Regions from separate parts of the Vibrio sp. TBV020 genome, predicted to be linked through region 2. Evidence: predicted binding sites of a transcription regulator. Region 2 holds the regulator's gene; each other region holds the start of a gene.
The links. Region 2 encodes PurR, which represses purine synthesis genes. Its sites were predicted from a motif close to TNANGNAAACGTTTNCNTNA; they were not measured.
Positions count from the first base shown of each region.

Region 1: the regulator PurR is predicted to act here: its motif matches at 2,435-2,454, upstream of AAFX28_RS17340 (phosphoribosylaminoimidazolesuccinocarboxamide synthase).
Region 3: the regulator PurR is predicted to act here: its motif matches at 2,162-2,181, upstream of AAFX28_RS19535 (NupC/NupG family nucleoside CNT transporter).
Region 4: the regulator PurR is predicted to act here: its motif matches at 2,585-2,604, upstream of glyA (serine hydroxymethyltransferase).

Region 1 is NZ_JBEEAQ010000003.1:2,008,414-2,013,530, reverse strand. It holds gene AAFX28_RS17350 (YjjW family glycine radical enzyme activase) at 1-135, shown strand, start outside; gene AAFX28_RS17345 (LysR family transcriptional regulator) at 132-1,046, opposite strand; gene AAFX28_RS17340 (phosphoribosylaminoimidazolesuccinocarboxamide synthase) at 1,238-2,341, opposite strand; gene AAFX28_RS17335 (hypothetical protein) at 2,549-2,944, opposite strand; gene AAFX28_RS17330 (glycerophosphodiester phosphodiesterase) at 3,224-3,925, opposite strand; gene AAFX28_RS17325 (DMT family transporter) at 4,068-4,949, shown strand; gene AAFX28_RS17320 (MBL fold metallo-hydrolase) at 5,046-5,117, shown strand, end outside.
Region 2 is NZ_JBEEAQ010000003.1:1,224,249-1,229,365, forward strand. It holds gene AAFX28_RS13580 (alpha/beta fold hydrolase) at 1-286, shown strand, start outside; gene AAFX28_RS13585 (putative signal transducing protein) at 295-600, opposite strand; gene AAFX28_RS13590 (TVP38/TMEM64 family protein) at 600-1,292, opposite strand; gene AAFX28_RS13595 (TfoX/Sxy family DNA transformation protein) at 1,429-2,022, opposite strand; cyclic di-GMP riboswitch class I at 2,155-2,242, opposite strand; gene purR (HTH-type transcriptional repressor PurR) at 2,387-3,394, opposite strand; gene torD (molecular chaperone TorD) at 3,606-4,253, opposite strand; gene torR (two-component system response regulator TorR) at 4,490-5,117, shown strand, end outside.
Region 3 is NZ_JBEEAQ010000003.1:2,550,872-2,555,988, reverse strand. It holds gene AAFX28_RS19550 (YcgL domain-containing protein) at 1-83, shown strand, start outside; gene AAFX28_RS19545 (lytic transglycosylase domain-containing protein) at 130-1,095, shown strand; gene AAFX28_RS19540 (LysR family transcriptional regulator) at 1,153-2,094, shown strand; gene AAFX28_RS19535 (NupC/NupG family nucleoside CNT transporter) at 2,323-3,522, shown strand; gene folD (bifunctional methylenetetrahydrofolate dehydrogenase/methenyltetrahydrofolate cyclohydrolase FolD) at 3,709-4,569, opposite strand; tRNA gene AAFX28_RS19525 (tRNA-Arg) at 4,771-4,847, shown strand.
Region 4 is NZ_JBEEAQ010000003.1:2,726,028-2,731,144, forward strand. It holds gene lipA (lipoyl synthase) at 1-317, shown strand, start outside; gene AAFX28_RS20475 (hypothetical protein) at 452-778, shown strand; gene glyA (serine hydroxymethyltransferase) at 1,256-2,506, opposite strand; gene AAFX28_RS20485 (YitT family protein) at 2,874-3,473, shown strand; gene vexH (vibriobactin export RND transporter permease subunit VexH) at 3,655-5,117, opposite strand, start outside.

The DNA.
Region 1 (5,117 bases), 780 kb from region 2:
GCGTTTCAGCATCACGGGGTCGTTGGAGAAGCATTAGATTGGGAAAAATGCTCAGAACAAGAGATGGAAAGGTTTCACTCTTTGTTATCCTGTCACGTTGAGCAGCAAATTCAATTACCAACAATCTATACCTAGTCGCACTCCGTCCATTGTCTATACAGCCAGTGTAGCGCAGGGTCGTTTAAGCTGGCTTGATTCCAAACTAGACTGTAGGCAACCTTACCATACTCAAAAGGCAGCGCTTTGATCACAAGGCCTTTCGCTTGCAGTGATTGTTCTGCCCATTTCTTTGAGCATGTAAATAGGTAATCACTTTGATGACACATCACGGCAGCGGCGCCAAAGTCTGCCACTGACATTACCACCTTGCGCGAACCATGGCGTTGGGTCAGATTTTGTTCGAAATAGGGCTCCGACAAATCTTTATCCAAGATCCCAATATGTTGATAGGCTAGGTAATCGTCTGTGCTAAGTGTGGTATCTGCGAGCGGGTGATTCTTTGCCATAAGACAGACCATCTCATCAGACAATATTTGTTTCCACATTAGCTCTCTGCTTCGGGTAGGAGGCTGGCTTATATCGTGCGGAAGAATCATAAAGTCCACTTGCCCACGAGTAAGGGCATCGAAACTCAATTGTTCCTTGGCATACACTTTAATGCCGCGAGATACGTCCAACTGTTTGGTGAGCATAGCGATTTTACCTGAGAACAACTCAAACGTGCTTTCTCGCATTGAAAGAGAGATCTCACCAGTAAACTCACTTGGATTAAATTCCCCTTGATGAAGAATACCGTTCATGCTGGATAAAATTTTATGTACTTCAGGGCCAATACTAAGGGCAAAAGCGGTTGGAACCAGTTGGCCTCCATCGCGGTAGAAAAGTTCGTCACGAAGTTGCTCGCGTAGTTGGCTCAGTGTTTTGCTAACACTAGATGGGGTAACGCAAAGTATGTTCGCTGCGCTAGTTACACTGTGCGTGCTTAATAGGACATGTAGAACGGTTAAGTGCTTTAAGCTGATACGTGAAAGCGCAAGATAATCCATAGAAGTCAAAGATTAGGGGAAACTTGCTATTTATAACCTTATCGAGCAGTGATTGATAGGAGTTTGTCTCCAACAAAGGAGAAAGTTTGTTAAGTTACGCCTAGGGAAGAGGGGCGGAGTGAAGTGAGCTTATAAAAACGCGCCCCATGTTGGAGCGCGTTGTTTTAAGTAATTGATAAATCATAGAGAATTTAATCAATCAAGCCGTATTCTTTTCCAAGAATATCAATGATCTCTTGCTTTGGATTAGAGCTTAGTTTGATTTTCTGACCTGTGATTTTCTCAGCGATGCCAATGTAAGTACGAGAAATATCCTGCAATGCTTTTAGCGGTAGAGCGTTGTCTCTCGCTAGTGCTTCACGCTCGTCCATTCGTTCTTTGTTAAGCAGAATGTCTGGATCAGGGAAGTGGTTAAGCAAGAACTGACGGAAACCTTCTTTTGAGTTCTCTACGATGTTACCAGTGTTGTATTCGTCTTCATCCCAAATACGTGATGAATCAGGTGTGCCTACTTCATCCATGTAGATTAGCTTTTCATTGCCTGCTGCGTCATTCACGTAGCCGAACTCGAATTTGGTATCGACAAAGATTTGATCAACCTCTGCTAATGCATTGCTGATAACCACAAAGCCTTCACGCAATAGCTTCTCGTATTGAGCAATATCTTCTGCCTTAGAGAAATTGAATGATGCAAAGCTGTCTTCAATATTTTTACGTGTAATGTTCACATCATCAGCTTCTGGTACGCCAGGAATCCCTTTAAGGATACCTTTTGTTGACGGTGTCATTAACAGTTCTGGAAGTGCTTTGTCTTTCTCAAGACCTTCAGGCAACTCAATACCGCAAAATTCGCGTTCACCTTTTTCGTATGCGCGCCACATAGAACCCGTGATGTATTGACGGCAAATTGCCTCAATCATAATTGGCTTGGCTTTTTGAACAATCCATACGAATGGGTGGGGGATATCAAGAATGTGGCTATCTGCAAGACCATTCTCTTTAAATAGTTTAAACCAATGGTTCGAGATTGCGTTGAGAGCAGCACCTTTACCCGGAACACCTTTTAAACCGCCTTCCGCATGCCAAATGCAGTCAAACGCAGAGATTCGATCACTGATCACCATGATCGCTAATGGCGCGTCAGGGGCAACGTCGTAGCCTTTTTCTTTGATTAGGCGTTTGCTGTCTTCTTCAGTAAGCCAGTAAACAGAGCGAACCTTGCCACTGTGGACAGGTTTATCGGTACGAATTGGAAGATCATCATTTACGGCAAGAACTTGGTCAGCGAGACTCATCTAGACATTCCTATCTTAAGCAACGTGGAAATTATCAACGGAGATAATAGATTTGAGTCGCATGATACCAGAACTATTTAGAGCTTCCAGAGAAAAAGCAAACGTTTGCTAAATTTTTATATGGGCGAGAGGATTAGGCGTAAATGAGAGAAAAGAAAAGCCCCCTCAAACAAGAGGGGGCAAAGGCAGTGTTTATCGTTGAGCTTGTTAATGGTACTGGTTAACTCTGCCCTCAACGAAGAAGACTTCACACTGGAACTGAAGTGCAAGACTTTTTAGAAGGCTTTGCTCAACAGGAGAAACATTGGTTGATGCAACTACAGCACTCGCATTACCAGATTCAATGGCTTTCTTTACGATTTCAAATTCAGTTTGAGTGTGAGAAGGCTTCATTTGAATAATTTTTTTGCAGCTGACATGAGAAGCAGCAAATTGATCATAGTTTGGGCGAGGACATTCGGCTGTAAAAAGAATCCACTGACTTTGCCCAGACAGACCGGCAAGACGGTGAAGAGTGTTGTTATCAATGTTCATTGGCTGCGTCGGTTGTGCAAGAACATTAAACTTTGAAAATGTGCGAGCTGAGTGTTGTGCCTGAATCATAATAACTGTTCCTTTGTACATGCTGTATGTCTATACAGTAGTTATTTTGGTTTATATGATCAAGTGTTTTTTGAGCGAAATTTCATCGCCCGAGAAAGGCTTTAAGTCTAAGATTGGTCTTAACTTTCTGATTTATAATAAATAACTGGGTTTTGGTATAAGTTGTATTGACTAGCGGTAGAAAATGGAAAATGTGAGGGATGCACGGATTTTATACAGTGCTGTACAGTAGGTACGGTACAACACTGTATAGACAGGAGAAGGAATTAGATGGGGGAATTACAGAAAACGTTCTGGAAAATCACTAAATATTGCGTCGAGATCCATACGATGCTTAAGTAAATTTGGGTTGTTAACTGTATAGCACCAAACTTGGAAACCTTGTTTGTGAAGCGTCTCAATTTGCTGACGATTTACCCATCGGTAATTTAGGTTGTAACTGAACGCATTTATCTCATGAAGTAAACGAATGTGCTGTTGCTTGAAGCGTTCTGCAAGCACGCCAATACGAATATCAGGTAATGTTTGACGGACTTGTTTTAAAACGTCATGGTCGAAACTTGATATCAGGATACGAGATTGATTCAGCTTTCCCTGCTCGAGCGCTTCGACTAGTTGTTCGCACACCGCGTTTTTGTCATGGCGATCCACCTTAATCTCTAAATTCAGTTCGATTTGATTATCGTGTGCAAATTCGAGAAGCTCACTCAGCGTCATAATGGTTTGCGTTGTGTGAGAAGAGTGAAATCGAGCGCCGAAATCGAGTTGTCTTAATTGAGATAACGTAAGGGAGTCGACTCTACCAGTACCATTACTGCAACGATCTACTGTATGGTCATGGCAAACAACCAAGTGCCCATCCAAAGAAGGTTGGATATCTACTTCAATCCACTTTAAACCAAGTTCAATGGCTTCTGTGAAGCTGGCTTTAGTATTTTCTGGAAAGCGTCCTGCTACGCCTCGGTGTCCGACAATAATCATAGTAAACACTTATTAAATAATAGTGCCGTCTAGAGTACTCCCAAATTCCGAATTTGAGTAGATTAAGTCGTAGCTATTCGTTGATGATTCTGACACTATCGCCCAATAAATTATAAAATAATTACAACAACGAGAAGTTACTTTGAACGCTGAAAATAAAGCTGCTTGGATACTGGTTGCGACCACTGCATTAGCGGGCCTTGGATGGATCTTTTCAAAAGAAACGATTCAAGGGTTACCGCCATTCGGGTTTGTAGGACTCCGGTTTTTGGTCGCATCGATCTGCTTACTCCCATTGTGCTTTAAACAAGTACGTCAATTGACCCGTCACCTCCTTTTTCAAGCTTTAGGGGGAGGGTTGATCCTCGCTCTTGCTTTGCTAAGTTGGGTATACGCGATTTCGATAAGTGAAACTCTGGGCGAGGGCGCGTTTATTGTCAGCCTTTCGATGATTATTGTGCCAATCATCGCTTGGGTACTCTATAAAGAGAGGCCAAAGCGCGCATTTTGGTTCTCGATGCCGATAGCAATCAGTGGCTTAGCTATGTTGTCTCTGACCAATGGTTGGAACATTTCAAGTGGTCAAATCTGGTTCTTTGCCAACGCTTGTTTATTGGCTCTTCATTTCAATGTAAATAGTAAACTGGCGCAGAAGATCCCGGTGTTACTGCTCACAGCAATTCAGTTGTTCGTGACGGGTGTGATTGCGTTAATTGCTTCTGCGTTGTTTGAATCTGTACCTACGTCTATTGAACCGTCAATCTGGGGATGGTTTGCACTAAGCGCTTTGCTCGCGACTAGTCTTAGATACGTCATGCAGACCTTGGGACAAAAGGGGTGTAACCCAGGCAATGCAGCATTGATTATGTTGCTTGAGCCGATCTGGACGGTGATTCTGAGTATCGTTTGGTATGGAGAGCAACTTTCGAGAAATAAACTAATCGGATGTAGCTTGATTCTACTTGCGCTTATTTTTTATCGTACGGACGGAAAGCTTTTGAAGTTTGGTCAACGAAACTCTTAGCTATAAACCGCGCTCACAGATTAGAGCTATTACTCTTTATTGTGTTAAACCACCTTGCTATCGTTAAATGTAAATTAAATGTTAACAGGGTGCGTTGTGAAACTTCATGCTATAGACGGGTATATTCAAACTATTTACTTAGCAGAGTACTCAGACAAACTTATGCTA
Region 2 (5,117 bases):
AAAGAAGCTGTGTCAGAAAGAATTCAAACGTTGGTTCATTTTGACAGCGGAAGTAAACCCGCTAATGCGCTACTTCAAAGATAGAGAATTGCCAATTCCGACACTCTATCTAATGGGGGATAGAGACTACATGTTTATCCAGCCTGTGAAGGAAATGGTCGCGGCGCATAGTGACAGCCAGCTACTTGAGATAGAAAACTGTGGTCATGTGTGCAACGTGGAGCGCCCAGAAGAGTTCAACCAACACTCTATTGCGTTTATAAAAGAGCAAATTGAAACAAGATAGCGAACGGCTTAAGGGGCGCTGTTCCCACATTGCCAACATGCGCCAAATTGCCCTTCATTCTGCTCACCACACTCTATACATTCCCAACCCTGACCTTCCTGAGTCGTTTGGTACTCTTGGATAAGTTGTGAGGCCTTTAAGTGGTCTTTATCGTTAAGTAGCCAGATGTATGGCTCACTATTTTCTCCAAATGGGACTTCCCCTTGAAGTCCAAAAATTCCTTCTCCTCGAACTTCACACTGCACTTGTTCCGTTTTTAGAAGCTCACAAACAATATGAGCTTCGGTTGGTGTGGCTGCTGAAAATATTTTCATTAAACACTTCCGTTTGATGCTGATGGCTCAGTTCTAAATTTTGCCATTACCCATTTCGCGATAACAGGGAACAGTCCAAGTAGGGCAAATGAGGCTAAAACAGTAGGGGAAACTATCCCTGATAGACTGTCGATCTGAGCAAGCTGAGTACCTGCATTAATGTAAACCGCAGTGCCTGGCAACATACCAAGTTGACTCACAAGGTAGTATCTAGCGGTTGAAATTGGGGTAAGTCCCATTAACAAGTTGATTAAGAAAAATGGGAACACTGGGATTAGGCGTAGTGAAAACAGGTAGAAAGCGCCATCCTTTTCAACACCTTTATTGATAGCAGATAACTTCTCTCCAAACTTACCTTGTACCCAATCACGTAGTAAAAATCGACTGCTTAAAAAGGCTAACGTAGCACCAATTGCACTGGCAAATGAAACGATAAGTAACCCGGTTGAAAAACCGAAAAGAGCTCCACCTAATAAAGTGACAACAGCGGCACCGGGTATAGAGAATGCAGTGATTGCCACATAGGCTAAGAAATAGGTAAGTGCTGCGACAATAAAGTTGTTTCTGATGTACTGTGCAAGTTCTGCTTGTTGTGCTTTAGCATTTTCTAACGTTAGGTACTGGCCAAAGTTCATTCCAAGGAAAACAATAAGTAAAACAAAGATAATGCCTAGTATGATTTTTTTATTCATGAGCTGCTCCATCAAGAATCATGGCCGATTAAACAAAGTGTTAATAGACTAGACAGGGAAAGCAAGCAGTAAATTTCAATAAAGACAAAAAAGTCAGCACAATGGCTGACTTTTTAAAATAGGAAATGAAATTGCGTTAGCGACTTAATTGGCTTAAGAGCTCTTCGCGACGGCTATGAGGAATTACAGACCAATGAGTACCATTGATTGCGCCTTCCAATGCCCAGAGCAACTCGACATTGACGTCTGAAGAGTGTGAAGATTGAATCGCTTTGAAGGCGTCCACTGCTCCAGTTGCTTCTAGGTTCTCAACGCTATCAATCCCTGCTTTCTTGAGCATTCGTTCAGTTGCGAGTCTCAAATTAGGCAGATCTTTTAGGCGGTTTGGTTTAGCTTTCGCTTGTTTTTTCTTTTCACTGTTTGCTGCCGAAAGTGCAGCCTGGGCAATCTCAAGAGTCTTTGAAGTATCGTCGAAGCAATCATCGCCTAAAGCGAAGTATTTTGTGACGACGGGAAAGCCACGTTTTTTATAAACGTAAGGTTCTAAACTGAGAGATTTAAATTGCGTTGCAAGTGCATCGTCTGCCCGAACGTGCAACTTATCATTGACGACTAATGCAAACATAGTGTCGTCGGCAAAAATACCGAAGCCACCAAACATTGAGCGAGACTTTATTAAGCCTAGGGGCTCAAACAGTCGCATTGAGTCTTTTAGTATTGGTTTATCCATGCTGTGTATTCTCGGTGTATATGTATACGCCACCAATTCAGGTCCGAGAGAGTAGCAAAATTATGCAGGCTTTTTGTCAATCAGGTGTCATACGAGTACAAGAATACTCAATATAACGTGTGCATATTTACCATCGGCAACCCCGCTACCAGACAAATCAATTGTTTAAGGCCGGAGGCTTTGCGTCCCATTCTTTCGAAATGGTTTGCCCTGTTCGTGGCATAATCGAACAATAATAAGGATAAATGGATTTTGGGCAGAACATCACGCCTGAATAGGATAAGTGTGATCTTGGTTCAATAAATAGAGCCTAACTTATACACTTAGCCAATAAGATTTGTTGGCTAAGTGTATGTCAAATAAGTTATTTCTTAATGTTTTGTACGGTATTTCTTTCAACGATTTCAGGGTGCATTTCAAAGATACGCTTTTCATGCTCTTTGTCTTTAATGCGCTCTAGTAGAATTTCGAAAGCGTTTTTACCTACACGACGTTTTGGTTGGTGAACTGTCGTCAGCGGTGGTGAGAAGTACTCTGCCAGTTCGATGTTGTCGTAGCCAATTACAGACATATCTTCTGGAATGCGAATACCTTTCTGCTGCAAGCGGCTCATTAAGCCAAGGGCCATCGTGTCGTTGAAGCAGAAAATTGCAGTTGGCTTTTTGTCCATAGCAACGATTTGATCTGCTGCAAGTACAGCGGTATCACACTCGAAGTTACCTTCTAGAATCCAATCTTCGTTAACTGGTAGGTTCGCTTCATTCATCGCACGCTTGAAGCCACGAATACGTTCCTGACATGCAGCTTTTTCAAAGTGACCACTTAGGCAGGCGACGTCTGTATGACCGCGTTCGATCAAGTATTTCGTCGCTAAGTAGCCGCCTTCTTCTGAGTTATCGATGATCTTGTCTGCTTGTGAGCTCTCTGGGCCCCAGTCCATAACTACTTTAGGGATGTCTTTGTGACGGTCGAGCATCTCACTTAACTCTTCTGTTAAGTCAGAACACATAACAAGAATGCCATCAACGCGCTTTTCAGCCAGCATGCGAATGTAGTCGCGCTGCTTCTCATAGATACCACCCGTGTTACACAAGATCAGCGTATAGCCTTGGCGGTAACAGTAGCTCTCTACACCATCTATGACTTCAGAGAAGAAAAGGTTCGTTGACTGAGTCACTAGCATACCAATCGTACGTGTCGTATTGCACTTCAGGCTACGTGCAACGGCACTAGGTGCGTAGTTCAGTTCAGTCACTGCTTCCATTACTTTTTCTTGCGTAGCTTCAGCAACAAAGCGAGTTTTATTAATTACATGTGACACAGTTGTCGTCGATACACCAGCAAGGCGAGCAACGTCTTTTATAGTGGCCATAAGGTTCTGTCCTGTCGATGACTGCCTTGAGTTAATATTCAGTTTAGAATATTTAGGCAGAAAGTATCAGAAACACAAAAACCGCTCTATTTAGCGGTTTGTATTTGATTCGTTTGTTTTTATCGTTTGCGGTCACAATATTAGACCGCAAAACACTTAAGAGCAAACAAAAAACGCTAGTGCAACCTGCGAGAGGTCACAATGTTTGTCTTTATTCGCCTAGCAGATAGCGGCAATCCAACTCTAAGAAAGCGACTGTCAATGTGCTAATAGCTGAGTAGAAACCAAACTCATCGAATTTCTGGCACTTGTTTGAGAACTGTGGCACCCAGCTCAACAGATGCTGCTGAATAAATGCTTCTTGAGCCTTGAATGCCTCTTCTAGTTGGCTTTCATCTTCCGATTTATTTGAACCCACGATTAAGTTACCCAAGAAATCGAGTTCAATTGCAATGTGATCGGCTGGTTCGTTGAGTTTTTTGTCTACCTCGACGCCATGCTCGGCCATTAATGCTTCCATCTCTTTGGCTGGAGTGTCATTCAGTAGACCCGATTTACCAATGTACATAGACGCGTATGGAAGTGCTGAGTCCTTATCGGATTTTAAGAAAAGGTCACAAAAGTCTGCAGCTAGCTCTAATTGAGCATCTTCACGATCCATTAGTCGGTTCAGCGCATCCGTAATACGGGTGATAGCAGGCTTTAGTTGTTCGTTCTCACCCAATCCAGTTAAGAAAGTACGAATCTCTGGTGATTGGTATTGTGCGATATTTTCTTCAGTTAGCTCAGTTGCGAAAAGGCTAGATAGCCACCAATAGATTTCTGCACGTTGTTCGTTAAATGTTTTGATTTCTTTCATTAGGTATTACTCCCCAAATAATTACCGATATTGTAACGAATAAAAATGAATAGCGGTAACGGCTTGTATGACAAGATAAATAGGAATGTTGGAAGATATTAATGCCTAGAAAAGTTTTGTCTTGAATCAATAAAAAATCATCTTTCTAGTTTTTAAAGTGATAAATACTAGAAATGTTACTATTTATGAATAGAATAATAGAAAGAGCAAATCCCAATGTAAATTAAGTGGTGTAGATGAGTTATCACGTACTAGTTGTAGAAGATGACGCAGTTACTCGCAGCAAGCTAGTTGGTTACTTTCAGAATGAAGGGTACGACGTAAGCGAAGCTGAAAGCGGCGAGCAAATGCGTGACATGCTACAAAGTAATGCGATTGATTTGGTGATGTTGGACATTAACCTGCCTGGTGAAGATGGTTTAATGCTAACTCGCGAACTTCGCAGTCAGTCAGACATTGGAATTATCCTGGTAACAGGACGCACGGATAGCATTGATAAAATTGTTGGCCTAGAAATGGGTGCAGACGATTATGTCACGAAACCTTTTGAACTGCGCGAGCTATTAGTTCGAGTAAAAAACTTGCTTTGGCGAATTTCAGCAGCACGTAATGTGTCTGGAAATACAGAGAGCGACAAATCAAACGAGAACATGGTTCGCTTCGGTGACTGGACGTTTGATGTTCAACGTCGAGCGTTAAGCCGCAACGGTGAACCAGTTAAGTTAACGAAAGCTGAATATGAGCTTCTGGTGGCGCTTTCTTCGTACCCGAACCAAGTGTTAAGCCGCGAACGTATTTTAAACATGATTAGCCACCGTGTAGATGCGCCTAACGATCGAACTATCGATGTATTGATTCGTCGTA
Region 3 (5,117 bases), 1.3 Mb from region 2:
TGCAGCTACCGCCACCACCAAAGAACTTATTAGAAGAATACAAAGAGCAAAAACAAGCTCGTCAACAATCCGAAGGCGAATAGACACTTAAACTCGGATTGTTACTTATTTTGCTCAAGGAGGGCAGAAGTGAAGAAGTTATTGTCAGTTGCATTGGGTTTAGCTATTGCTTCCTCAGCTTACGCCAATGAGGGGACTTTTGAGCAGTACATTGAGGGGCTCAAAAGTGAGGCTCGAGATAAAGGCATATCTGAGCAAGTCATCAACCAAGCATTTGCAGAGGTTGAGCATAAGCCTCGTGCAGTGAAAGCGGATAAGAATCAGCCTGAAAAACGTTTAACGTTGGATGAATATATCCCGAGGGCGGTGCCTGATTGGAAGGTGAAACAGGCGAAGTCTCTTTATAAAGAGCACTATGCAGAGCTAAGTCGAATTGGTGAAGAATACGGTGTACAACCAAGATTCATCGTCGCGCTTTGGGGTGTAGAAAGTAACTTTGGCCGTTTTACTGGGAATTACCCGGTGATTGATGCGCTGTCGACTATGGCATATGACGGTCGTCGAGAAGCTTTCTTCCGTCAAGAGACCATGGCGGCACTGCAGATCTTGGATGAAGGCCATATTCAGTTTGAGGACTTCAAAGGTTCTTGGGCTGGAGCAATGGGTCAATGCCAATTCATGCCAAGTTCTTTTCTTACTTACGCCGCTGATGGCAACGGAGATGGCAAGAAGGATATTTGGAACACGGAAGCGGATGTATTTGCATCAGCCGCTAACTATCTGAGTCAGTCTGGTTGGAACGACACCTTCACTTGGGGGCGTCAGGTGAAACTGCCATCTGGTTTCAACATGGACCTAGAGGGGCGCGTTGAAGGCAAAGAGAAAACCTTAGCGGAGTGGAACCAACTTGGTATTACTCGTTACGATGGAAGCTCATTGCCACAAGTTGACGTCGACGCATGGTTGACGGCGCCGGACAATGCCAACGGTCGAGTTTATTTGGTTTACAACAACTACAATGTTCTTATGAAGTGGAATCGCTCTTACTACTTCGCACTTGCGGTGAGTCACCTTGCCGACAGAATCACATTGTAAGAATCACTAATTTATACAAAGGAGCTCAATTGAGCTCCTTTTTCTTTTGGAGTAACAGTGCAGTCAGAACGAGCTTCTCAAATGGTGGTCTTTGCTGCTTTATTGAAACATCAAAACTTCACTCAGGCTGCTAAAAGCTTAGGCGTGTCCGTTTCTCATGTGAGTAAACAGCTGGCGTTGTTGGAAGATTCTCTGGGTATTAAGCTAGTGCAGCGAACCACACGAAGCTTCACACCCACAGAAGCTGGCCAGTACTTCTACGAGCATTGCATCAAGTTAGTTGAGATCGTAGATGAGGCACAAAGAGAAATTGAATGTCAGCGCGATGAGGTAGCAGGGTTAGTGAAGCTAGGCTTATCTCAGTCATTTGGTACGTTGCATATTATTCCGGCCATTGAAGAGCTGCGCCAGCAATACCCGGGCTTACAGGTTGAGGTACACCTGTTTGACTATAAAGTGGATATGTTGCAAGAAGGGCTCGACTTGTGGATCACCAACAATGAACACTTACCAGAAGGTTACGTTGCTCAGCGTCTTGCTGATTCACAATTTGTCGTTGCAGCTTCACCTGACTATTTGCTGAATAATCCGACGCCGCTCCATCCTAGTGATCTTAACGCTCATAACTGTTTGATTTACAGAAGCTGGGAGCGAGACTACACACGTTGGGCGTTTTCAAATGACCAGGAGCAGATCAACGTTAAAGTTTCAGGTAACTATTCAGTAGATTTGGCTGAAGCGGTTCGTGATGCTGCGGTAGCAGGGTGGGGCATTGCTTATCTAGCAACCTATCTTATTGGAGATGAATTCAAGAATGGGGAGCTGATTCAACTTTTCCCGAATTGGCGAGCTTCTCAAAGTATGCCTTTCTATGCGGTTTACCCAAGTCGTCGTTACTTACCGAAAAAGACAGTTGCTGTAATTGATTTTATTAAACAAAAGATCGGTATGCCTTGTCATTGGGATAAGCGGCTAAGCCCTTATATTCAACGGCCTTAGTCTTAGGAAGTGACAAGTGTATTATTTCTAAAGCTAGAAACATCTTTTCCATATAGAAACAATAATGAAAGGCAAACGTTTAAGTTTTTATAAAACAGTGAGTTATGTGGCTGTTTGTTTTTTGTTCGTCGCCTAGCATCATCATATTAACAAATGTGATTTGCATCTCATTTTTGAGTCTATACACTCCGGCGCCACTCTTGTTCCCCCTTTTGTCGGATTCATGTTATGAACTCAATTCTTGGTATTGTTGCCATTCTCTTCTTAGCTTGGTTACTCTCTACGAATAGAAAAAGCATCAACGTAAAAACAGTTTCGTTAGCCTTTGCTCTTCAGGTTACTTTTGCCCTATTGGTGCTTTATGTCCCTGCAGGTAAAGAAGCTCTGAATAGTGTGACAGGCGCGGTTTCTAACCTCATTAACTATGGCCAAGAAGGTATCGCGTTCCTATTCGGTGGCTTAGCTACGGGTGGGTTTACGTTTGCCATCAATGTACTTGGTATCATCATTTTCTTCTCTGCTTTGATTTCAGGCTTATACCATATCGGCCTGATGCCGAAAGTTATCAATGTGATTGGTGGCGGTCTGCAAAAACTATTGGGTATCGGCCGCGCTGAGTCTTTGTCTGCAACTGCGAACATTTTTGTTGGCATGATTGAAGCCCCACTTGTTGTTAAGCCTTATCTAAAACATATGACAGATTCACAGTTCTTCGCTGTGATGGTTGGTGGTTTAGCATCGGTTGCTGGTGGCACATTGGTTGGCTACGCATCTCTTGGTGTAGAGCTTAATTACCTAATTGCCGCTGCTTTTATGTCAGCACCTGCAGGTCTATTGATGGCAAAAATCATGGTGCCAGAAACAGAGACTATCGATACAAGCACTGAGCTGGATAACGTTGAAATGCCTAGAGCGACTAACGTTGTAGAAGCAATGGCTGATGGCGCTATGTCTGGTCTGCGTATTGCCGTTGCGGTTGGTGCAACACTTTTAGCGTTTATCAGTGTCATCGCGATGCTAAACGGCATGCTAGGCTGGGTTGGTGGATTAATGGGTATGTCACTAAGCTTTGAGTTATTGCTTGGTTACCTATTTGCTCCAGTCGCATGGTTATTAGGCATCCCTTGGGCAGAAGCTGTAACAGCGGGCTCTTTGATTGGCAATAAAGTTGTTGTAAACGAATTCGTAGCCTTCATCCAACTGATGGATGTTAAAGCACAGCTAAGTGAGCACTCACAAGCAATTGTTACTTTTGCATTATGTGGTTTTGCCAATATCTCGACAATGGCAATGCTAATTGGTGGCTTAGGTAGCGTAGTACCGGAAAAGCGTCCATTTATTTCTAAATATGGTTTCCGTGCGATTGCTGCAGGTGTGATGGCAAACCTAATGAGTGCCTCAATTGCGGGTGTGATTCTTAGTTTGTAAGAGCTCTCCTGCGTGTCATTCCATAGAGCGATGAAGGAGAGAGTAGGGAAACTGGTTAAGTTGTTCGACTTACAGAAAGAGATTCCCAACTCGGTCATTCTTCCCTCTCGGGAATGACGGACAAAAAGAAAGGGTTGATGTCTTTAAACATCAACCCTTTTTTAATGCTGTTAAACGCTTTGAGCTCTATTTTTTAGTATGGAATTGTTCGCATGCCAGCATCGTATTTTCAATCAGGCTTGCTACAGTCATCGGGCCTACACCACCTGGTACAGGAGTGATGAAGCTTGCGTTTTCTTTTGCGACTTCGTAATCCACGTCTCCAACCAGTTTGCCTGATTCTAGGCGGTTGATACCTACATCAACCACAACAGCGCCTTTTTTGATCCAATTACCTGGAATAAAGTTAGGTTTACCGACAGCGACAACAACAAGATCTGCTTGGCGAACATGACCTTCTAAATCTTTAGTGAAACGGTGACATGTTGTCGTTGTACAGCCAGCAAGTAGCAATTCAAGTGTCATTGGGCGACCAACGATGTTAGAAGCACCTACAACAACAGCATGCATGCCACGTAGATTGATATTGTAACGATCAAGCAGAGTAACAATGCCTTTAGGCGTACATGAGCGTAGCTTTGGAATGCGCTGCGCTAGACGACCAACGTTGTATGGGTGGAAGCCATCAACATCTTTTTCAGGGTGGATACGCTCTAGTACGTGTGTTGCATCAATGCCAGCAGGAAGAGGTAGCTGAACAAGGATACCGTCAATTTCGTTATCACCATTTAATTCATCAATAAGAGCAAGAAGCTCTTCTTCAGTTGTCGTTGCAGGAAGATCGAAAGACTTTGAGATAAAGCCCACTTCTTCACAAGCGCGACGTTTACTGCCCACATATACCTGAGATGCTGGATCTTCTCCAACTAAGACTACCGCAAGACCAGGAGCACGAAGTCCTGCTTCTTTACGAGCTTTCACTCGTGCGGCTACTTCTGAACGAACGGTTTGGGAAATAAGAGTTCCGTCGATATTTTGAGCTGTCATGACATACCTTAAGAATTTATGGCGACTTATTTGCAGCGCATTGTCGCAAATTATTTGACGAACATCTATAAGCAAACGTTTGCTTTGTGGTGTTTTTAATCAAAATAGAATTCCGTGCCCTTTTTTTAGTCAATCAGATCATAATGTTAAACAAAGCCCTTGTTTTAACGGCTCATCCTCGTATAATCCTGTCCCTGTAGCGCGCCCTTAGCTCAGCTGGATAGAGCACGTCCCTTCTAAGGATGTGGTCATAGGTTCGAATCCTATAGGGCGTGCCATTTATTTAGAAAACCCCGATGACTCATTGAGTTATCGGGGTTTTTGCTTTTAATGCTCTCTAAATAATCCAATCACGTACTCCATATTGCCTCTTTCTAGTTTACTCACAAAGGTAGGGGCTATTTTTAACGGAATTAGTCAGTTTCTTCTTATGTTAAGTTCTTTATGATTTGAAAAATGAATCAATTAGAAATGATGAAGTTTATCTTAAGTTATTGAAATAAAATATTTAATTTACTTTTTAGATTGATTGATTTGTAAATTTTTCT
Region 4 (5,117 bases), 1.5 Mb from region 2:
TACTACAGAAGTTCAAAGAACAGCACCCAGATATTCCAACAAAATCTGGTGTTATGATGGGTCTTGGTGAAACCAAAGAAGAAATCATTCAAGTATTGAAGGACCTTCGTGAGCACGGCGTAACGATGCTGACACTAGGTCAATACCTAGCACCAAGCCGTCACCACCTACCAGTTGAGCGTTACGTGCCACCTTCAGAGTTTGATGAACTGAAAGAGATCGCCCTAGATCTTGGCTTTACTCACGCAGCTTGTGGCCCATTCGTACGTTCGTCGTACCACGCTGACCTACAAGCACAAGGTGTAGAAGTAAGCTAATACCTTTCAACTTGTTGAAGAGGCTGACTGAGTAAGTCAGCCTTTTTTGTTTCAGCGGTTGAATGAACAGCGACTCTTATATAGGCTTATCTAACTAGTTATAAGCACAAGATAAAATCATCAAAGGATTTATTATGAAGAGATTAGGATTAGTTGCAGTGGCACTTGCGACGCTGACAGCAGGCTGCGCTTCGAATACAAAGCAAGACAACTTTCGTGAAGCCTCTTTCGAACTTTGTAATACCGACGTATCTCTTTATTCAGTTAGCGACGATGAGCGCGTTCGCATTGTCTGTGCTGACGGTGCTAAGTTTTCTTTAAACAGCGAAGAAACTTTAGCAACGATGCGCGATATTAATTTTGATTACTGCGATGGTGAAGGTCTTGGTAAGTTCAGCGAAAGCCGCAAGTACTACTCATTCAAATGTAAGTCAGGTACGTTGATTAGCCTACCTAAGTAAGCAAGTTTCGAACAAAATTGTCGGGGTAGACGTTTCAGCGTCTACCCTTTTTTATTTTCGTCATCCTCAAGAGTGAGGAACGAACGAGTTGGGGATCTCTTCCACGTTTATAGATTCCCTACTCACTCCTTCGTCGTTCTATGGAATGACAATAGCTATTTCCCTTCTACGCTCTTGTTCTTCGCCCTCAGTTCTAAAATCTACTTCCACAGATACCAAAAAGCCCCATCCGAAGATGAGGCTTAAATTCGTTTTCAAACTGAGTTGGCTCTAGTTATTTTCACAATACCAACTAAAAAGCTCTATCAAACGATAGAGCTTTAATTCATTTTCAAAGTAGATGAGTAAAGTTCAAAGAACTCACATACTACCTATTAAATTTTCTAAATAGTTGGCTGAAATTCTAGGAGGGCACGCGGAGTTTACAAGTGTAAATGAGCATGCCCGACAACGAAGTTCAGTCAACTATGACGAAAATTAAGCGTAAACTGGAAGACGCTTACAGATTTCTAATACTTTTGCTTTCGTTGCTTCGATAACTTCCTCGTTGCCGATGTTATCTAGAACGTCACACATCCAGTTCGCTAGCTCTTTTGCATCTTCTTCAGTGAAACCACGACGAGTGATTGCTGGAGAACCTACACGGATACCTGAAGTAACGAATGGGCTACGTGGATCGTTTGGTACTGAGTTCTTGTTTACAGTGATGTTTGCTGCACCTAGTGCTGCATCTGCATCTTTACCTGTGATGTCTTTGTCGATTAGGTCAACTAGGAACAGGTGGTTTTCAGTACCGTTAGAAACGATCTTGTAACCACGCTCTTGGAACTGAGCAACCATTGCTTTAGCGTTCTTCACTACGCGAGCTTGGTATGCTTTGAATTCTGGTTCCATTGCTTCTTTGAACGCAACTGCTTTACCCGCGATAACGTGCATTAGAGGGCCACCTTGACCGCCAGGGAAGACTGCTGAGTTCAGCTTCTTGTACATCTCTTCGCCAGCGTTAGACAGGATTAGACCACCACGTGGACCTGCTAGTGTTTTGTGAGTCGTTGTTGTTACAACATGAGCATGTGGAACTGGTGTTGGATATTCACCTGCTGCGATTAGACCAGCAACGTGCGCCATATCAACAAATAGCCAAGCACCTGCTTTGTCAGCAATTTCACGCATGCGAGCCCAGTCAACGATTTGAGAGTAAGCTGAAAAACCACCGATGATCATCTTAGGTTTGTGCTCTAGAGCCAGTTGCTCCATCTCGTCGTAATTGATCTGACCTGCTTCGTCGATACCGTAAGGGATAACGTTGTAGTGCTTACCAGAGAAGTTTACTGGAGAACCGTGAGTCAGGTGACCACCGTGTGCTAGGCTCATACCTAGAACTGTGTCGCCTGGGTTTAGCAGTGCCATGTACACAGCGCTGTTTGCTTGAGAACCAGAGTGTGGCTGTACGTTCGCGTACTCACAACCGAATAGTTCACATGCACGATCGATAGCTAGAGCTTCTGCTTTATCTACGTACTCACAACCACCGTAGTAGCGCTTGCCTGGGTAACCTTCAGCGTACTTGTTAGTTAGCTGAGAACCTTGAGCTTCCATTACACGTGGGCTTGTGTAGTTTTCAGAAGCGATTAGTTCGATGTGTTCTTCCTGGCGAAGAGTTTCTTCTTGGATTGCTGCGAACAGTTCCGCATCGTAATCTGCGATGTTCATATCACGCTTTAGCATCTGTATCTCCTGACTCAGATTAAGACTTAAAAATTGCAAAAAAACTGATTTTTGACCTCAATACCGACGTTTTTTAACCGACGCAAACGTTTGCATTAAGCTAATGACGCGCATTCTACATAATTTGATCTAGGTCATAAAGAGAAAATTCAATTTTTTCTCATGCAGTTTTTTCATAATGCTTTACGAAGAATATCATCATGGCGATTTCCAAAAGTGATAACTTCTGAAAAGTGTCAATTCTATCCTTTACACTCCGTAAAACGATGATTACATAGGTTTACCTTAAATTTCAGTCTCAAGCTACCGAAATCCTTAATTTTTAAATAGTATGCACGCCATTATTGACTAGTTAAATTTAAAATTGATGGAAAAACACTCAAGAAAAGAAGATTGGATCGCAATTTTAACTGGCACTTTTTTAGTGGCTCAGGGCGTCTTCTTTCTACAATCAGCATCTTTACTGACAGGTGGCACAACAGGCTTGGCGCTTTTGGCTAGTCAATTTGTACCCATTTCATTTGGTATGCTTTACTTTGCGGCTAACTGCCCATTCTATTTATTAGCGTGGAAGCGCTTTGGCTCTCGTTTCGCATTTAACAGTGCCATTTCAGGCGCTTTGGTGTCAATTTTCGCCGATCACCTCTATTTAGTGATTAGCTTAGATACGATTAATGAAGTGTACTGCGCAGTTGCCGGTGGTTTGTTGATGGGACTTGGTATGTTGATTCTATTCCGCCATCGCTCAAGCTTAGGCGGTTTCAACGTTTTATGTCTGTTTATCCAAGACAAGTTTGGAATCTCAGTAGGTAAATCACAGCTAGCTATCGATTTCTGTATTCTAGTAGCGTCGTTTTTCTTCGTCTCACCTGAAGTTATTGGCTTATCGATACTAGGTGCTATCGCTCTTAACCTCGTACTGGCTATGAACCATAAACCGACTCGTTACTCCGTTAATTACGGTTAAACACGGCAAACGAAAAAAGGGGCAGACGTTTAACGTCTGCCCCTTTTTTAACACTTTCCACTGTCATCCCCTAGAACGAGGGACTCGTAAGTTGGGTAGCTCTTGCAGCTAATCGAATACTCTATGAGATACCCTACTCTCTCCTTCGTCGCTCTATGGAATAACACGTTGAACCACGCGATTAGTTCAACTCACCATGCGAAGTACGAGCCTTCACGTCATGGCTTAGCTCTTTGTTCAGTTCGGCTTCAACATGACCAGGTGACTGCGTGCTTGCTGAAATCAAACGATACATTGCCGGAATAACAAACAAAGTAACCAGAGTCGCAAAGCCCATACCAAAGAAGATAACCGTACCAACCGCCACTCGGCTTTCATAGCCTGCTCCAGTCGACATAATCAATGGAATAGCACCTGCAAGAGTCGTAAACGCAGTCATCATGATTGGGCGTAAGCGACGTGCTGAAGCGTCGACAATTGCCTTTTCAAACTCAATTCCGCGGTCACGAAGCTGGTTAGCAAATTCTACGATCAATATACCGTTCTTGGTTACCATACCAATCAACATGATCATACCGATCTGACTGTAGATGTTCAGACCTTGGCTCATCACGAATAGGCCAAGGAAGCCACCAAATACCCCCATAGGTACAGTAAACATCACGACAAGTGGGTTGATAAAGCTTTCAAACTGCGCAGCAAGAACCAGATAAGCCACCAGCAACGCCAGCGCAAATACCACTAAGATACTTGATTGGTTCTCTTTGTAGTCCTTTGACTCTCCTGAGTAGCTAATCGAAATGTCACTCGGGAGTATTTCAATCGCTTGCTGGTCAAGAAAATCTAGCGCTTCACCTAACGTGTAGCCATCTGACAGGTTCGCAGTAATCGTTACCGCTTTTTGTTTGTTGTAGTGCGACAGACGAATCGACGACGCGACCTCTTCAATTTTGGTTACGGCATCAAGTGTCACCAACTCACCAGAAGCAGTACGCATGTAGATTTGGCTTAGGTCGGACGCATTGTTGAAGCTATTTTCATCACCACGTAGGTAAACGTCATACTCTTCACCACGCTCAACAAAAGTCGTTTCGCTCTTACCACCTAGCATAATTTCTAGCGTTTCAGATATCTCTTGAACACTAATGCCTAGCTCGGCCGCACGCTGCTTATCAACAGAAACAACCAGCTCTGGAGTTTTCTCAGAGTAGTTAATATCTGCACCTTCCATAAATGGAGATTCTTCCGCAAGTTGCTCTAGCTTCTCAGCCCATTTCTTCAACTCAGGGTAATCAGAGCCACCCAGAACGAACTGCACAGGTTCACTCGAACCACCACGGAATCCTGGCATAAATGGGAAAACGCGTACATCAGGGATACCGGCTAATGCCTTACGAACTTGACCTAGGGCTTGTTGAGCAGTCACATCTCGATCGTTCCAGTCATCAAGGATCATGATAACAAAGCCCGTTTGGTCACCAGCATTACCACCAAATGCTGGTGACTGAATGCTAAATGATTTTAGGAAGCCTTGACCCAACAATGGCATTAAACGCTCTTCAACGATGTCCATGTTTGCCGACATACGGTTGTAACTGGTCGCATCCGCACCACGTACGAAAGCAAAAATAACACCGCGGTCTT